DNA from 2 places in the Leifsonia sp. NPDC058292 genome. Region 1 is predicted to be linked to the other one. Evidence: predicted binding sites of a transcription regulator. Region 1 holds the regulator's gene; the other holds the start of a gene.
The links. Region 1 encodes LexA, which represses DNA repair genes until DNA is damaged. Its sites were predicted from a motif close to TCGAACANNTGTTCGA; they were not measured.
Positions count from the first base shown of each region.

Region 2: ACFVWR_RS12595 (DUF6504 family protein) is a predicted target of LexA. The motif match lies at 3,768-3,783, and genes of this name have one in related genera.

Region 1 covers NZ_JBHVYL010000017.1:12,048-19,156, forward strand. Annotated here, with positions in the region: gene ACFVWR_RS11030 (SseB family protein) at 1-213, opposite strand, end outside; gene priA (bifunctional 1-(5-phosphoribosyl)-5-((5-phosphoribosylamino)methylideneamino)imidazole-4-carboxamide isomerase/phosphoribosylanthranilate isomerase PriA) at 245-991, opposite strand; gene hisH (imidazole glycerol phosphate synthase subunit HisH) at 1,089-1,721, opposite strand; gene hisB (imidazoleglycerol-phosphate dehydratase HisB) at 1,718-2,320, opposite strand; gene ACFVWR_RS11050 (histidinol-phosphate transaminase) at 2,317-3,465, opposite strand; gene ACFVWR_RS11055 (LysM peptidoglycan-binding domain-containing protein) at 3,531-3,899, opposite strand; gene lexA (transcriptional repressor LexA) at 4,164-4,853, shown strand; gene ACFVWR_RS11065 (metallopeptidase family protein) at 4,850-5,200, opposite strand; gene metE (5-methyltetrahydropteroyltriglutamate--homocysteine S-methyltransferase) at 5,341-7,109, opposite strand, start outside.
Region 2 covers NZ_JBHVYL010000021.1:41,554-48,662, reverse strand. Annotated here, with positions in the region: gene ACFVWR_RS12615 (DNA polymerase Y family protein) at 1-1,349, opposite strand, end outside; gene ACFVWR_RS12610 (hypothetical protein) at 1,350-2,054, opposite strand; gene ACFVWR_RS12605 (cold-shock protein) at 2,187-2,390, opposite strand; gene ACFVWR_RS12600 (DUF3097 domain-containing protein) at 2,570-3,409, opposite strand; gene ACFVWR_RS12595 (DUF6504 family protein) at 3,457-3,747, opposite strand; gene ACFVWR_RS12590 (VIT1/CCC1 transporter family protein) at 3,943-5,034, opposite strand; gene ACFVWR_RS12585 (cation diffusion facilitator family transporter) at 5,048-6,013, opposite strand; tRNA gene ACFVWR_RS12580 (tRNA-Leu) at 6,073-6,160, opposite strand; gene ACFVWR_RS12575 (M20/M25/M40 family metallo-hydrolase) at 6,303-7,109, shown strand, end outside.

The sequences.
Region 1 (7,109 bases):
CTCGGGCCCGGCCTCGCCCGAGCGGAACGCGCTCAGCGCGTCGAGAAGCTGCTGCGGCGCGCTGCCGTCATCGTTCTCGAACGAGTTCTCGTCGAACTCGCGCCCGGCCCACGGCTGGCCGGCCGAATCCGCTGCCGCCAGCTGCGCCGCGAACCCGCTCAGGCGCGCCGCGCCCTCGTCGCTCGGGCCGTCACCGTCAGCGCGCTGTGACATCAGTGCCTCGCAACTTCAATGCCCCGCAAGGTCAGTGCCCCGCAACATCCAGCGCCTCGGGCAGTGTGAACGCGCCGGCGTAGAGCGCCTTGCCGACGATCGCGCCCTCCAGCCCGAGCGGCACCAGTTCGCGCAGCGCGGCGATGTCGTCCAGGCTCGAGATGCCTCCCGAGGCGACCACGGGGCGCGCTGTGCGCTCCATCACCTCGCGCAGCAGGTCCAGGTTCGGTCCGCGCAGGGTGCCGTCTTTTGTCACGTCGGTCACGACGTACCGCGCGCACCCGGCTTCCTCCAGCCGCGCGAGCACGGTCCAGAGGTCACCGCCGTCCTGCGTCCAGCCGCGCGCCGAGAGCGTCGTGCCGCGCACATCCAATCCCACCGCGATCGCCTCGCCGTACTGCCCGATCACGTTCGCCGCCCACTCCGGGTTCTCCAGCGCCGCGGTGCCGAGGTTGATGCGTTTGGCGCCGATCTCGAGCGCCGACTCCAGTGACGCGTCGTCACGGATGCCGCCCGACAGCTCGACGTTCACACCGCGCACCTGGCGGATGACCTTCTTCAGCAGGCCGCGGTTGTCGCCGCGCCCGAAGGCCGCATCCAAGTCCACCAGGTGGATCCACTCGGCCCCCTGGTCGGCCCACTCGGCGGCGGCGTCGACCGGGTCGCCGTAGCTGGTCTCCGAACCTGCCTCGCCCTGGGTCAGCCGAACGGCCTTTCCGTCGGCGACGTCGACCGCGGGCAGGAGCACGAGCTCGGGGGTGTTGTTGAATTCACTCATCAGTCTTCCTCGGATCAAACGCTCAGGGCCGTCAGCGGCAGACGACGGCTCGAATCGAGCAGCGGCACAAGCACAGAAGCCTAGCGACCACGTCGCCTCAGAGCGTGCCCACCCAGTTGCGCAGCAGCTGGATTCCCGCATCCCCAGACTTCTCGGGGTGGAACTGCGTGGCACTGAGCGGGCCGTTCTCCACGGCGGCGATGAAGCGTTCGCCGTGCCGAGCCCAGGTCACGCTCGGGCGCGGGAACGGCGGCACCACATCCAGCGACCACTCCTTCGCGGCGTAGGAGTGCACGAAGTAGAAGCGTTCGTCGTGGAGGCCGTCGAACAGCACCGATGTCTCGGGAGCCTCGACGGTGTTCCAGCCCATGTGCGGCAGTACCTCGGCCTCGAGCCGGTCGACCGTTCCCGGCCACTCGCCGAGTCCCTCGCTGTCGACGCCGCGTTCGACGCCGCGCTCGAACAGCACCTGCATGCCGACGCAGATGCCGAGAACGGGGCGTCCTCCCGACAGGCGCCGATCGATGACCTCGTGGCCGCGGGATGCCCACAGCGCGTTGGCCACGGCGCTGAAGGCGCCGACTCCGGGCACCACGAGACCCGCGGCTTCGCGAGCGCGAGCCCGGTCTCCGGTGAGTTCGACGTCGGCCCCCGCTGCCTCGAGCGCTTTCACGGCCGAGTGCACGTTGCCGGTTCCGTAGTCGAAGACGACGACGTCAGGGCGATTCACAGCGCACCCTTGGTCGACGGGATGCCGGTCACCAGCGGGTCGAGAGCCTTGGCCTGGCGGAACGCGCGGGCGAACGCCTTGAACTCGGCTTCGGCGATGTGGTGGGGGTCACGGCCGCCCACGACGGTGATGTGCGTCGTGATGGCGGCGTTGAACGAGATCGCCTCGAAGACGTGACGAACCATCGAACCCGTGAAGTGACCACCGATGAGGTGGAACTCGAACCCGGCGGGCTCGCCGGAGTGCACGAGATACGGGCGGCCCGAGATGTCGACGACGGCCTGCACCAGCGCCTCGTCGAGCGGCACGAGCGCATCCCCGTAGCGGGAGATGCCGCGCTTGTCGCCGAGCGCCTGCTTGATCGCCTGCCCCAGCACGATGCCGATGTCTTCGACCGTGTGGTGCACGTCGATGTCGGTGTCGCCGTTCGCCCGCACGCGCAGGTCGGTGAGCGAGTGCTTCGCGAATGCCGTGAGCAGGTGGTCGTAGAACGGAACCGAGGTCTCGATGTCCGTCTCGCCCGTGCCGTCGAGGTCAATGCTCAGGTCGATGCTCGACTCGCTGGTCTCGCGCTGCAGTGTGGCCGTGCGATTGCTCATGACTGCGAGCCTACCGGCTGGTCTGTCGCGGATTCCGCGGCATCCGGCGCGGCGTTCGCCCCGGAGGCCGGGCGACCGAGCGACGCGAGCGCGGTCAGGAACGCGGTCGTCTCCGCCTCGGTGCCGGCCGTCACCCTGAGGTGGTTCGGGATGCCCACATCGCGGATGAGCACCCCTTGCTCGAGCAAGGCCTCGAACGTCGCTTGCGGATCGGCGACACCACCGAAGAGCACGAAATTGCTGCCGCTGCGGTGCGGGCGATACCCCAGCCCGGCGAGTTCGGTGACGATACGGTCGCGCTGGTCCCGGATCTCCCCGACCATGGCGAGCATCTCCTCGGAGTGGGCGAGTGCGCCGAGGGCAGCGGCCTGGGTCAGTGCGGAGAGGTGATACGGAAGCCGCACCAGGCGGAGTGCGTCAACAGCCGCAGGATCGGCCGCGAGATACCCGACCCGTGCCCCGGCGAACGCGAACGCCTTGCTCATCGTGCGCGAGACGAGCAGACGCGGACGCCCGGGCAGCAGGGTCAGTGCCGACGGCTCGCCCTCGGGCATGAACTCCGCATACGCCTCGTCGACGACCACCATTCCGCGCGCGGCGTCGTAGGCGGCCTCGATGGTCTCGAGGGAGAGCGGGGTTCCGGTGGGGTTGTTCGGCGAGCACAGGATCACGATGTCCGGATCGAGACGGCGGATCTCTGCCGCCGCCGTCTCGGGCGACAGCTCGAACTCGGCGTCACGCCGCCCGGAGAGGTAGGCCGTGCCTGCACCGGCCGCCAGCAGCGGGTACATCGAGTACGTCGGTGCGAATCCCAGCAGACTGCGCCCCGGGCCGCCGAAGGCCTGCAGAATCTGCTGGATGACCTCGTTCGAGCCGTTCGCGGCCCACAGGTTCTCCGCAGTCAGACCGTGGCCGAGGTACCGTGCGAGGCTCTCCCGCAGCTCGGTGAACTCGCGGTCGGGATACCGATTGACCCCGAGCACCGCGTGCGCGACCCTCTCGACGATGTCGGTCGCCACGTCTTCGGGAATCGGATGCGTGTTCTCGTTCACGTTCAGAGCAACGGGCACGACCTTCTGGGGTGCGCCGTAGGGGCTCTTGCCCCTCAGATCATCACGAATCGGCAGATCGGAAAGAGAAGTCACCACACCATGGTAGTTGCCGCAGCAGGCTGTGTTGCGACGGCCCCCACCTGCGCCGCGACTGCCTGTCAGCGCTCGTACTGCGCCGGGATGGCGAGGCGCTGACCGGGCGAGACCACGGCCGAATCGAGCTGGTTGAGCGACACGATGTCAGCGATGACATCGCGGGGGTCTGCCGTGGGCGCGACCTTCTCGGCGATGCTCCAGAGCGACTGGCCCGACTCCACCGTGACGTACTGGAACTGCACGCGGGCCTGATCGCCCGATGCCAACGCTCCACCGCCGTTGAGGGCGAAGAAGAGGGCGCCGACGATGAGCGGCACCGCGGCCAGAGTGGTGAGGACCGCGCGTCCGCGACGCGTGAGCCGCAGGTGCGTCGTGGCGCCTGCGGGGAATTCGACGGTGGATGACGACATCGTGACCGTTGCAGTGCTCATGGTCTTGACCTCCTAGAATTCCGCACCCGGTGCTTGGCCGGCGGACCGGATGCGAAGCTGTGTTCCGAATATATCTTCGAATGTTCGAAATCACAACCACGGTGTTCGAGGGAAAATCGCCCACGGATTCGAGACACGCTCGAACATATGTTTGTTTTACCTCTGCATCGTGGATACAGTTTCGATTGTCTGGAGTTCACTCAACCAGGCACCACCGACATTCGGACGGGCCGGATGCGTCAGGCGGGTCACGAAGGGACGACAGTGTCGAACGACAACCAGGCAGGGCGCGAGCGCGGGGGCACCCGACGGCGCAAGAGCCTGAGCGAGAAACAGCTCGCCATCCTCGAGGCCATCTCCCGTTCCGTCAGCCAGCGCGGCTATCCGCCGAGCATGCGGGAGATCGGCGACGCGGTCGGGCTCTCCTCCCTCTCCAGCGTCACCCACCAACTCAACCAGCTCGAGCTGAGCGGCTATCTGCGGCGCGATCCGAACCGGCCTCGGGCGCTCGAGATCCTCATCGACCTGCCCTCACCCACTGCGGAGACCACGGAGTTCGAGAGCCAGATTCCCGTCGGCGACGCCGCGATGGTCCCTCTCGTCGGCCGAATCGCGGCCGGCGTGCCGATCACCGCCGAGCAGCAGGTCGAAGAGGTCTACCCGCTTCCGCGGCAGCTCGTCGGCAACGGCGAACTCTTCATGCTGAAAGTGGTCGGCGAGTCGATGATCGACGCCGCCATCTGCGACGGCGACTGGGTGGTCGTGCGCACGCAGAACACGGCGGAGAACGGCGACATCGTCGCGGCCATGCTCGACGAGGAGGCGACAGTGAAGGTCTTCCGCCAGCGCGACGGACACACCTGGCTGCTCCCTCGCAACTCGAACTTCGAACCGATCCTCGGCGACTTCGCCCAGGTGCTCGGCAAGGTGGTCGCGGTTCTCCGCGCGGTCTAAGCCCAGCCGAGCTCCTGCAGGCGGGCGTCATCGAGCCCGAAGTAGTGGCCGATCTCGTGCACCAGGGTCACACGCACGCGGGCGCGGAGCTCATCCCGATCAGCACTGGCCCCGGCGAGATTGTTCTTGTACAGAGTGATGCGGTCGGGCAGCTCACCGAAGCCGTAGAAGCCTCGCCCGGTGAGCGGATGCCCGCTGTACAGACCGAACAGGCGCGGCCTCTCCCCCGGCGGCTGGTCCGCGACGAGCACCGCCACGTTCTGCAGCGGTGCGACCATGCCTTCCGGCAGCCCGTCGTAGACGGCTCCGACCATCGCTTCGAAGTCCTCGTCCGAGATCTCGACCATGACCACATCCTCGCCTAGCGCCGGAGATTTCGCGCGACGCGCGGGTGAAACGTCCGTCGCGCCGGAGTTCCGGGCCAGAGGGGCCCGGAACTCCGGCGCGGCGAGACAGGACAGGACAGGACAGGACAGGACAGGACAGGTCAGGCCGGCACGCCCGCCTTGGCGCGAACCGCACGGGTCGCCTCCAGGATGTTCTGCAGAGACGCGACGGTCTCGTCGTAGCCCCGCGTCTTCAGACCGCAGTCCGGGTTCACCCAGAGCTGTCGCCCCGGGATGGCTTCGAGCGCCGTCTCGAGAAGCTCGGTCACCTCGGCGACCGAGGGCACGCGCGGCGAGTGGATGTCGTAGACGCCCGGGCCGATGCCGTGTTCGAAGCCCGACGTCTGGATGTCGCGCACGACCTCCATCCGAGAGCGGGCGGCCTCGATGCTCGTCACATCCGCGTCCAGGTTGCGGATGGCATCGATGACGACCCCGAACTCGGAGTAGCAGAGGTGCGTGTGGATCTGCGTCTCGTCACGCACGCCCGCCGTGGCGAGACGGAACGAGGCCACCGACCAGTCGAGGTAGCCCGCGTGATCGGCGTTCTTGAGCGGCAGCAGCTCGCGCAACGCCGGCTCGTCGACCTGCACGATCCGGATGCCCGCGGCCTCCAGGTCGGCGATCTCGTCGCGGAGAGCCAGGGCCACCTGGCGCGCGGTGTCGCCGAGCGGCTGGTCGTCGCGAACGAACGACCAGGCGAGAATCGTGACCGGACCGGTGAGCATCCCCTTGACCGGCTTCGCCGTGAGGCTCTGCGTGTACGCCGACCAGTCGACGGTGATCGGCGCCGGCCGCGAGACGTCTCCCCAGAGGATCGACGGCCGCGTACAGCGGCTGCCGTACGACTGCACCCAACCGTTCTGCGTCACCGCGAAGCCGTCGAGGTTCTCGGCGAAGTACTGCACCATGTCGTTGCGCTCGGGCTCGCCGTGCACGATGACGTCGATGCCGATCTCCTCCTGGAGGTCGACGACGCGCTTGATCTCGGCCTGCATCCTGCCGAGGTAGTCGGCCTCGGTGATGAGCCCCTTCGCCAGCTGGGCGCGCGCACGGCGGATGTCGCCGGTCTGCGGAAACGACCCGATGGTCGTGGTGGGCAGGAAGGGCAGCCCGAGCGCGGTCTCCTGCGCCGCGAGCCTGTCGGCGTAGTCGCCGCGCGTGAAGTCGGATTCCGTGAGCGCCTCGGTGCGGTCGCGTACCGAGACGTCGCGCACGCCCGGCGCCGCGGCACGGTCGGCGAGGGCAGCGGATGCGGCGCTCAGCTCCTCCTGGATGGCCTCGTGGCCGTCCACCAGACCGCGGGCCAGCGTCGCGACCTGCGCGACCTTCTGGTCGGCGAACGCCAGCCAGCTCTTCAGCTGATCGCTCAGCGCGGGCTCGTCGTCGATGTCGTGCGGAACGTGCAGCAGGGAGGTCGATGTCGACACCGCGACATCGGGGCTGAGCGCGAGCAGCTCGGTCAGCTTTCCGAAGGCCGCTTCGAGGTCGCCGCGCCAGATGTTGTGGCCGTCGATCACGCCGCCGACGACCGTCTTGCCGGCGAGGGCGGATGCGGTCGCGGCGTCGAGTCCGGTCGGCGTCGCTCCGCGCACCAGGTCGAGGGAGAGGGCCTCCACGGGGGAAGCGGCCAGCACCGCAAGCGCGTCATCGAGACTGCCGTACGGAGCGGCCACGAAGATCCCGGGGCGAGCGTCGACGCCGCCGAGCGCTTCGTAGGCCGATGCGACGGCTGCCAGCACCGCCCCACGTTCCTCGTCGATGCTCTCGCTGACGAGCGCGGGCTCGTCGAGCTGCACCCACGGTGCGCCCGCCGCGCCCAGCCGCTGCAGCAGCTCGCGGTAGACGGGGAGCAGGTCGGCAAGGCGGG
Region 2 (7,109 bases), on a different contig from region 1:
ATGGGGGCGGTGACCGCGCCCCGATCATCCACCGCCACGGGCTCGCCGTCGGCCCCGAGCACGAGCACGGGGTGCGGCGCCTCGAACACTGTCGCAGGAGCAGGAGCGGGAAGACTCCCCGGCCACGGCTGCTCCGCCCGGGCGACGCCCACCGCCCTGTCGCCCCAGGGCACCAGCACCTGCCGCTCGGCGAGCGCCCGCCCACCGCCGATGCTGGCAGTGAGCACGGCATCGTGCCCGAGCATGCTCTGCACGCGGGAGAGCCCGTGATGGATGCGCTCGTCGGCGCCACCGCCCCACAGCCCGTCTTCGTGGTGGCCGATGTCGTCGACGGCTTCAGGGGCCACCAGCACGCGCACGATGGGGGAGCCGAGCCCGCTGTCGATCGCCCCGCTGCCCTGCAGCTGCCAGCGCACCCTGTCGACGACATCGGGGGCGGAGAACAGGCGGGGATGCAGCCAGGTGCGTTCGCTCATCCGCCCGAGCTCGTCGGTCACCTCGATGCGCAGGGAGGTGCAGACCAGCCCTGCCTTGGTGAGCCCCGCGATGAATGTCTCCGCCGTGGCGCGGAACGCGAACGTCACCTGGTCGACCCGGTCGAGCGGCGGCTCGAACTCGATCACCCTGTCGAGCTGCTTGGGCGGTGTGCGGGGCACCACCGCCGCGCCGTCGAGCCCGCTCGCCAGGGTGTGGCAGTGGGCGCCGAGCTCTCCGAACCTCTCGCGCACGTCGGTGCGGTCGAGGGCGGCCAGGTCGCCCAGCCGGTGGATGCCGAGCCGGTGGAACAGCGGGGTCAGCTCTTCCCGGCCGAGCAGGGCGACAGGAAGCGGGGCCAGGAAGGCCGGGGAGTCGCCCGGCGGGATGATGCGCACCCGGTCGACCCCGGTGCCCCGAGCCGCCTGCTCGGCGGCGAACGGTCCGTCGGCGATGCCCACGCGTGCATCCGGGATGCCCAAACCCTCGAGGCACCGCAGGAGTTCGGCGGCGGCCCTGTCTTCGCCCCCGTAATAGCGGGCAGGCCCTCGGGCGCGCAGCACGAAGGTGCCCGGGCGCACCGGCTGCACGCCCGGGGTGATCTCTTCGACGACGGCCAGAACGGGTTCGAACGCGCGGGCGTCTTGCACCGGGTCGTACGGCAGCACCTGCAACCGGGTGCACCGGGACTGCGCCTCGCGGATGCGCAGCCCGCGCTTGACTCCTTCTGCCCGGGCGGCCGCCGAGCAGGCGAACACGAGGTTGCGGTCGACGAGGGCGATCGGCGCGTCGGCGGCAAGCTCGAGGGCGCGGATGGTGGCGATGACGGGCCAGTCGGGGCACCACAGCACGATGGCGCGGGTGACGGCGGGCACTCAGATCACGGCCTCGAGTCGCGAGCCCCGCTCGCCGGCCGGCGCCGCGCTGAAGCCCTCGTTCAGGTCGGGCAGCCAGAGGTCGGCCCTGCGGCGGCTTCCTGCTCCGCCGCGCGCCGCTGCCTCGACGGTGACGCGCCGGGAGGAGAGATAGCCCGTGCCTTCGCCCAAGCCGTCCCAGCCGCTGCGGGAAACGGTGAGCGTCGCCTCGACCTGCGGCCAGTCGCCGACCACGATGAGAGTGGCCTCGCGCTGGCGCAACCGGGCGGTGAGACGCGCGACATCGCCGTCTCTGGCCCGGGATGGGGGAGCGACGACCACGACGCTCAGCACGTCGACGATCGCGGCCGTGACGGTGAGCCACTGGTCTCCCGGATGCGGCACCAGCACCAGCCGTTCCAGATCGATGCCGAACCGGCCGGCCGCCTCGGCGCCGAAGTCGGGCATCCCGAGCACCCCGCACCAGGCGCCGGCGGCCGATGGACCGGCCAGCAGCGCCATGACGAGGGTCGTCGACCCGAGCACCGAATACGCTGCTCCCGCTTTCAGCGAGCCGCCGGGCAGCAGGGAGGCGAGGGCAGGATGCGTCTCCAGCCGCCTGCTCTCCAGCTTGGTGGCCTGCATCTGACGGATGCGCGACTGCAGCTCGTGCACCTGCGCCCGGTCGGGTGCCGGGGAGGCTAGAGCTGCAGCTGTCGTGAACACTCTTCCAGTTTCGAACATATGTTCGAAGAGTGCAAATGAAATCTCGCCCGGGCGTGGCACGGGGTCGCACGGGGTGAGGCAAAAGAAAAAAGGGGCCGGACCCGAAGGTCCGACCCCTTTTCTGAGCTCTGACTAGAGCGGACGGATGTTCTCCGCCTGCAGACCCTTCGGGCCCTGAGTCACCTCGAACTCGACCTTCTGGTTCTCCTCCAACGAGCGGTAGCCGCCGGTGGTGATCGCCGAGTAGTGAGCGAAAACGTCAGCGCCGCCGTCGTCGGGAGCGATGAAGCCGAAGCCCTTTTCAGCGTTGAACCATTTGACCGTACCTGTTGCCATGTCTCCTCCAGGAGCGAATTGTCGACTCCGAACGTCGGAGCCTCGCCGCGTGTTGTAAGCCTGCTCCTGAACAGGTGGCAACGCTCCGGGTCCGGGACGTACCGCTCCAACACATGCAAAACACGCGGCGTGCGGACAAGCTTACCGGCACGAGGCCGAAAAACACACCCGGCTCTGATTCACGGCTCGGTGACGAAGTCGATCAGCTGCTCGACACGCCCGAGAAGCTGGGGCTCCAGGTCGGCGAAAGTGCGCACGGTTCCGAGGATGCGCTTCCACGCTCTGGCCACATCCGCCTGCGTGTCGTGGGGGAGTCCGAGGGCCTCGCAGATGCCGTGCTTCCACTCGATGCTGCGCGGAATCGTCGGCCAGGCGGCCAGTCCGACACGCTCGGGTCTGACCGCCTGCCAGATGTCGACGTAGGGATGCCCGACCACCAGCACGTGCGCCCCGTATGGCCCGCGCGCAACCGCTTCGGCGATCCTGCTCTCTTTGGAGCCGGGAACGAGGTGGTCGACCAGAACGCCTATGCGCCGAGAGCGATCGGGCGCGAACTCGCGCACGATCGCATCCAGGTCGTCGACGCCCTCGAGGTACTCGACCACCACGCCTTCCACGCGCAGATCGTCACCCCAGACCCGTTCGACGAGCTCGGCGTCGTGCCGGCCTTCCACGAAGATGCGGCTGGCACGCGCCACCTTGGCCTTCTGGTCGTCGACGGCGAACGAACCGGATGCGGTGCGTGCCCTCCCGGTCTCGGCGTTCTTCTTCGGGATCACCAGCTTCACCGGCTCGCCGTCGATCAGAAAGCTGCCCGTGAGGGGGAAGACACGTCTTTTGCCGAAATAGTCCTCAAGCTCGATCGTTCCCGCTTCGACCCTGATGACGGCGCCGCAGAATCCCGTGACCGCCTCTTCGACCACGAGGTCACGCACCAGCGGGACCTCGGCGATCGGTTTGCGGCCCGACTTCTTCCAGTCGCCGGCCAGCACATCCGTTCCATAGCGGTCGTCAGTCACCCGGTGAGAGTAGTTCGCCGCGTGCTCCCGCCGGGGGAGCCACGCCATCAGTCGAAGATCCTCACCAGCTGCCAACTGCGTCCGGCGTCGTCGTGGCGCACGTCGAACACGTGGGCGACGCCGCTGTCGTCCGTGCCCTGGAAGCGCCAGCCGCCGATCTCCCGCGGCAGGCTCCCGATGCCGTAATGCTGTTCGCCGAAAGGCCGCCACCAGGCGCACACATCGGCCCACACCGTCGGCGTGTCGGTCACGCGGTACCGCTTCGTACGCCACACCAGCCGGGTCGGAATGCCGTCGTCGGTCGTCCACACCGTGACACTCTCGTCGATCTCCGCCATCACCTTCACCTCACCCGCGTTCGAACATATGTTCGAGTCGAGTGTATGACAACGTCGCGGCAGGCGCGACCGGTCTCGCGCCGCGACGTGCTGGGTCGGAGAGATCGACCGTGAGTGGAGAATTTTCCGTCACGACGGACGGAGCAGCGGCGTGTCGCCGCAAATGACCGGCGAAACCGAGCGGAACGCCGCGGTTCAGCCGAGCGTCGTGCCGAACAGCAGTCCGAGAAGGTAGGTCGCAGCCGCGGCGCCGTAGCCGATCGCCAACTGCCGCAGAGCGCGCTTGAGCGGGGATGCGCCCGAGAGCAGTCCGACGACCGCGCCCGTTCCGAGGAGGACGATTCCGACGAGCGCGGCGGCCACGATGACCGCGGTGGTTCCCTGCAGACCGAACAGGTAGGGCAGCACGGGGATGAGCGCCCCGGATGCGAAGAAGCAGAAGCTCGACAGCGCTGCGTTCCATCCCTTGCCGACCGATTCGTGCTCGTCCACGGCATCCTCGCCCACGACAGGCTCGGTGCTGTACGTCGCGATTCCGCTCAGCACCTCCTGGGCGTGGGCGGTGGCCTCGTCGGGGGACATCCCGCGAGCGCGGTAGACGAGGGTGAGCTCGTTGGCGTCGACGTCGAGGTTCGGCAGGGCGCTCCGTGTCTCGGGGTTGGGGGTCGACGCCTCGAGAAGCTCGCGCTGCGACCGCACCGAGACGTATTCGCCGGCGCCCATCGAGAGCGCTCCGGCGAGGAGTCCCGAGATCCCGGTGAGCAGCACGACGTGGTTCGCCACACCGCTCGCGCTGATGCCGAGCACGAGCGCGAGGTTGCTGACGAGGCCGTCGTTCGCACCGAACACGGCGGCGCGGAACGTTCCCGACAGGCGTTGCCGTCCGCGCGCGGCGAGGGCCCGCACGACCTCTTCGTGGATCTGCTCGTCCGCGGCCATCTGCGGTGTCGCATCCGAGTCGCGGGCGTACGGCGACCGTGCTTCGGCGCGCTGAGCGAGTGCGAGCACGAAGACGGACCCGAACCGGCGCGCCAGGAAGCCCAGCACGCGGGTACGGAGGTCTCCGCGCAGCGGGCGGCCGACGTCGTCGCCGAGCAGCTCGAGCCAGTGCTGCTCGTGGCGGCCTTCCGCGTCGGCGAGCGCGAGCAGGATGTCGCGCTCCTCGCCGCTGCGGCGGCCCGCCAGGTCGCGGTATACGGAGGCTTCGGCGCGTTCGTCGGCCAGATAGCGACGCCACCGGCGGATGTCGGCGGCGCCCGGAACGGGGGAGGAGGTGGAGAGAGTCATGGGCGTGAGAATTCTAGTCAGCGATGACGGCGGGATGCAGCGGCTCCGCTCCCGGGCGGGAGAGCGTGAGCACCGCCTCGCCGATGTACTCGCTGCGCTCGATCTCGTGTTCGACCGCCGCGAGATCGGCTGCCACGTCCGATTCGACGTCGTTTCCGACGAGGTCGACCGCCGCGACGAGATAGAAGCGCTCGGGCCCGACGAACTCGAGGTGCAGGTACGTGACCTTGTCGACCTCGGGATGCTGCAGCAGAAGCCGGAGAACCGCGTCGGTGACCTGCGGCGAGCCCGGTTCGCCGAGCAGGAACCGGCGGTTGCGATCGATCAGCACGATCGCGACGACCGCGAGCAGCACGCCGACCAGGATCGAGCCGAGGGCGTCGTAGAAGGCATTCCCGGTGAGCTCGTGCAGCAGGAGTCCGAGAAACGCGATGATGAGGCCGATCAGTGCTGCCGCATCCTCGGCGAACACCGCCCTGAGCGTCGGGTTCGATGTCGTCAGCACGTGTCGCAGAGTCGACGTTCCCCGTTCGGAGGCCAGGGCGCGCGCCTGCCGGAGCGACTGGAGGAAGGAGATGCCTTCGAAGACGAAGGAGACGGCGAGCACGATGTAGCCGACCAGATAGTCGCTCGCGGGCTCGGTCGAACCGAGCTCCGACACACCGTGGGTGATCGACACCACGGCGCCGGCCGTGAACAGGCCGACAGCGGCGAACAGCGACCAGACGTAGGCTTCGCGCCCGTATCCGCCGGGGTGTGCGGCGTCGCGAGGCTTGGCCGAGCGTCGCTCCGCCTGGATGAGGAAGATCTCGTTCCCCGCGTCCGCCCACGAGTGCGCCGACTCTGCGACCAGCGACGCAGACCCGGTAAGGATGGCCGCGATGGTCTTGGCCACAGCGACGATCAGGTTCGCTCCGAATGCGATGAGGACGGTGAGAAGACTCGAGGAGTTCGAGCTGTCTTTTCGGCTCTCCGGCATGCGAGCAAGAGTAGTTGCAAAAAGGACCGGTTCTGATGAACCGGCCCTCATTGTCGATGTGGTGTCCGAGGGGGGACTTGAACCCCCACGCCCTATACGGGCACTAGCACCTCAAGCTAGCGCGTCTGCCATTTCCGCCACCCGGACGGGTGTTTCGGCTTCCGGTCGAACCGGCCGCCGAAGAAAGACCTTAGCATGAAACGACACCCCGTTTTCACACACGCGACTCACAGCGCGAGCCCATCGGGTCGCGTTGGCGAGGGTGCCGCGCGCCGGTAGCGTTGGGGGCATGACCGACGCCACCAATGACAGCCAGCTCGACGAGACAGCGGTGATCGCCCGCGATCTCATCCGGTTCGACACCACCAATTACGGCGAGGGAAAGTCGAACGGTGAGACGGACGCAGCGGAGTACGTCGAAGCGCGCCTCAGCGCGATGGGCCTTCAGCCGGCGTTGTTCGACTCCGACCCCGGCCGCACGAGCGTCGTGGCCAGAGTGGCGGGGCGCGACAGCAGCAAACCCGCGCTCGTTGTTCACGGGCACCTGGATGTGGTGCCGGCCGATCCGCGCAACTGGACGGTCGACCCGTTCGGCGGCCAGATCAAAGACGGGCTGCTCTGGGGTCGCGGCGCCGTCGACATGAAGAACATGGATGCGATGATCCTGACCGCCGTCGGCGACATCCTCGGCTCGGGGCGGCAGCCGGAGCGCGACCTCGTCGTCGCGTTCTTCGCCGACGAGGAGGACGGCGGCCGCCGCGGCTCGCACTTCCTGGTCGACAACCACCCGGAGCTGTTCGCCGGAGCCACCGAGGCGATCAGCGAGGTCGGCGGCTACTCGATCGAGCTCGGCGGCAAGCGCGCGTATCTCATGCAGACCGGCGAGAAGTCCCTGATCTGGATCAAGCTCATCGCCAAGGGGCCGGCGGCTCACGGGTCGCGCCTCATCCGCAACAATGCGATCACCCGACTGGCCGAGGCCGTCGTCGCGATCGGGCGCCAGGACTGGCCCATCCAGCTCACCGACACCACGTCGCAGCTGCTTGCCGAGGTCTCCCGCATCGTCGGCATCGACCCCGAGCAGGTCGGCCCCGAC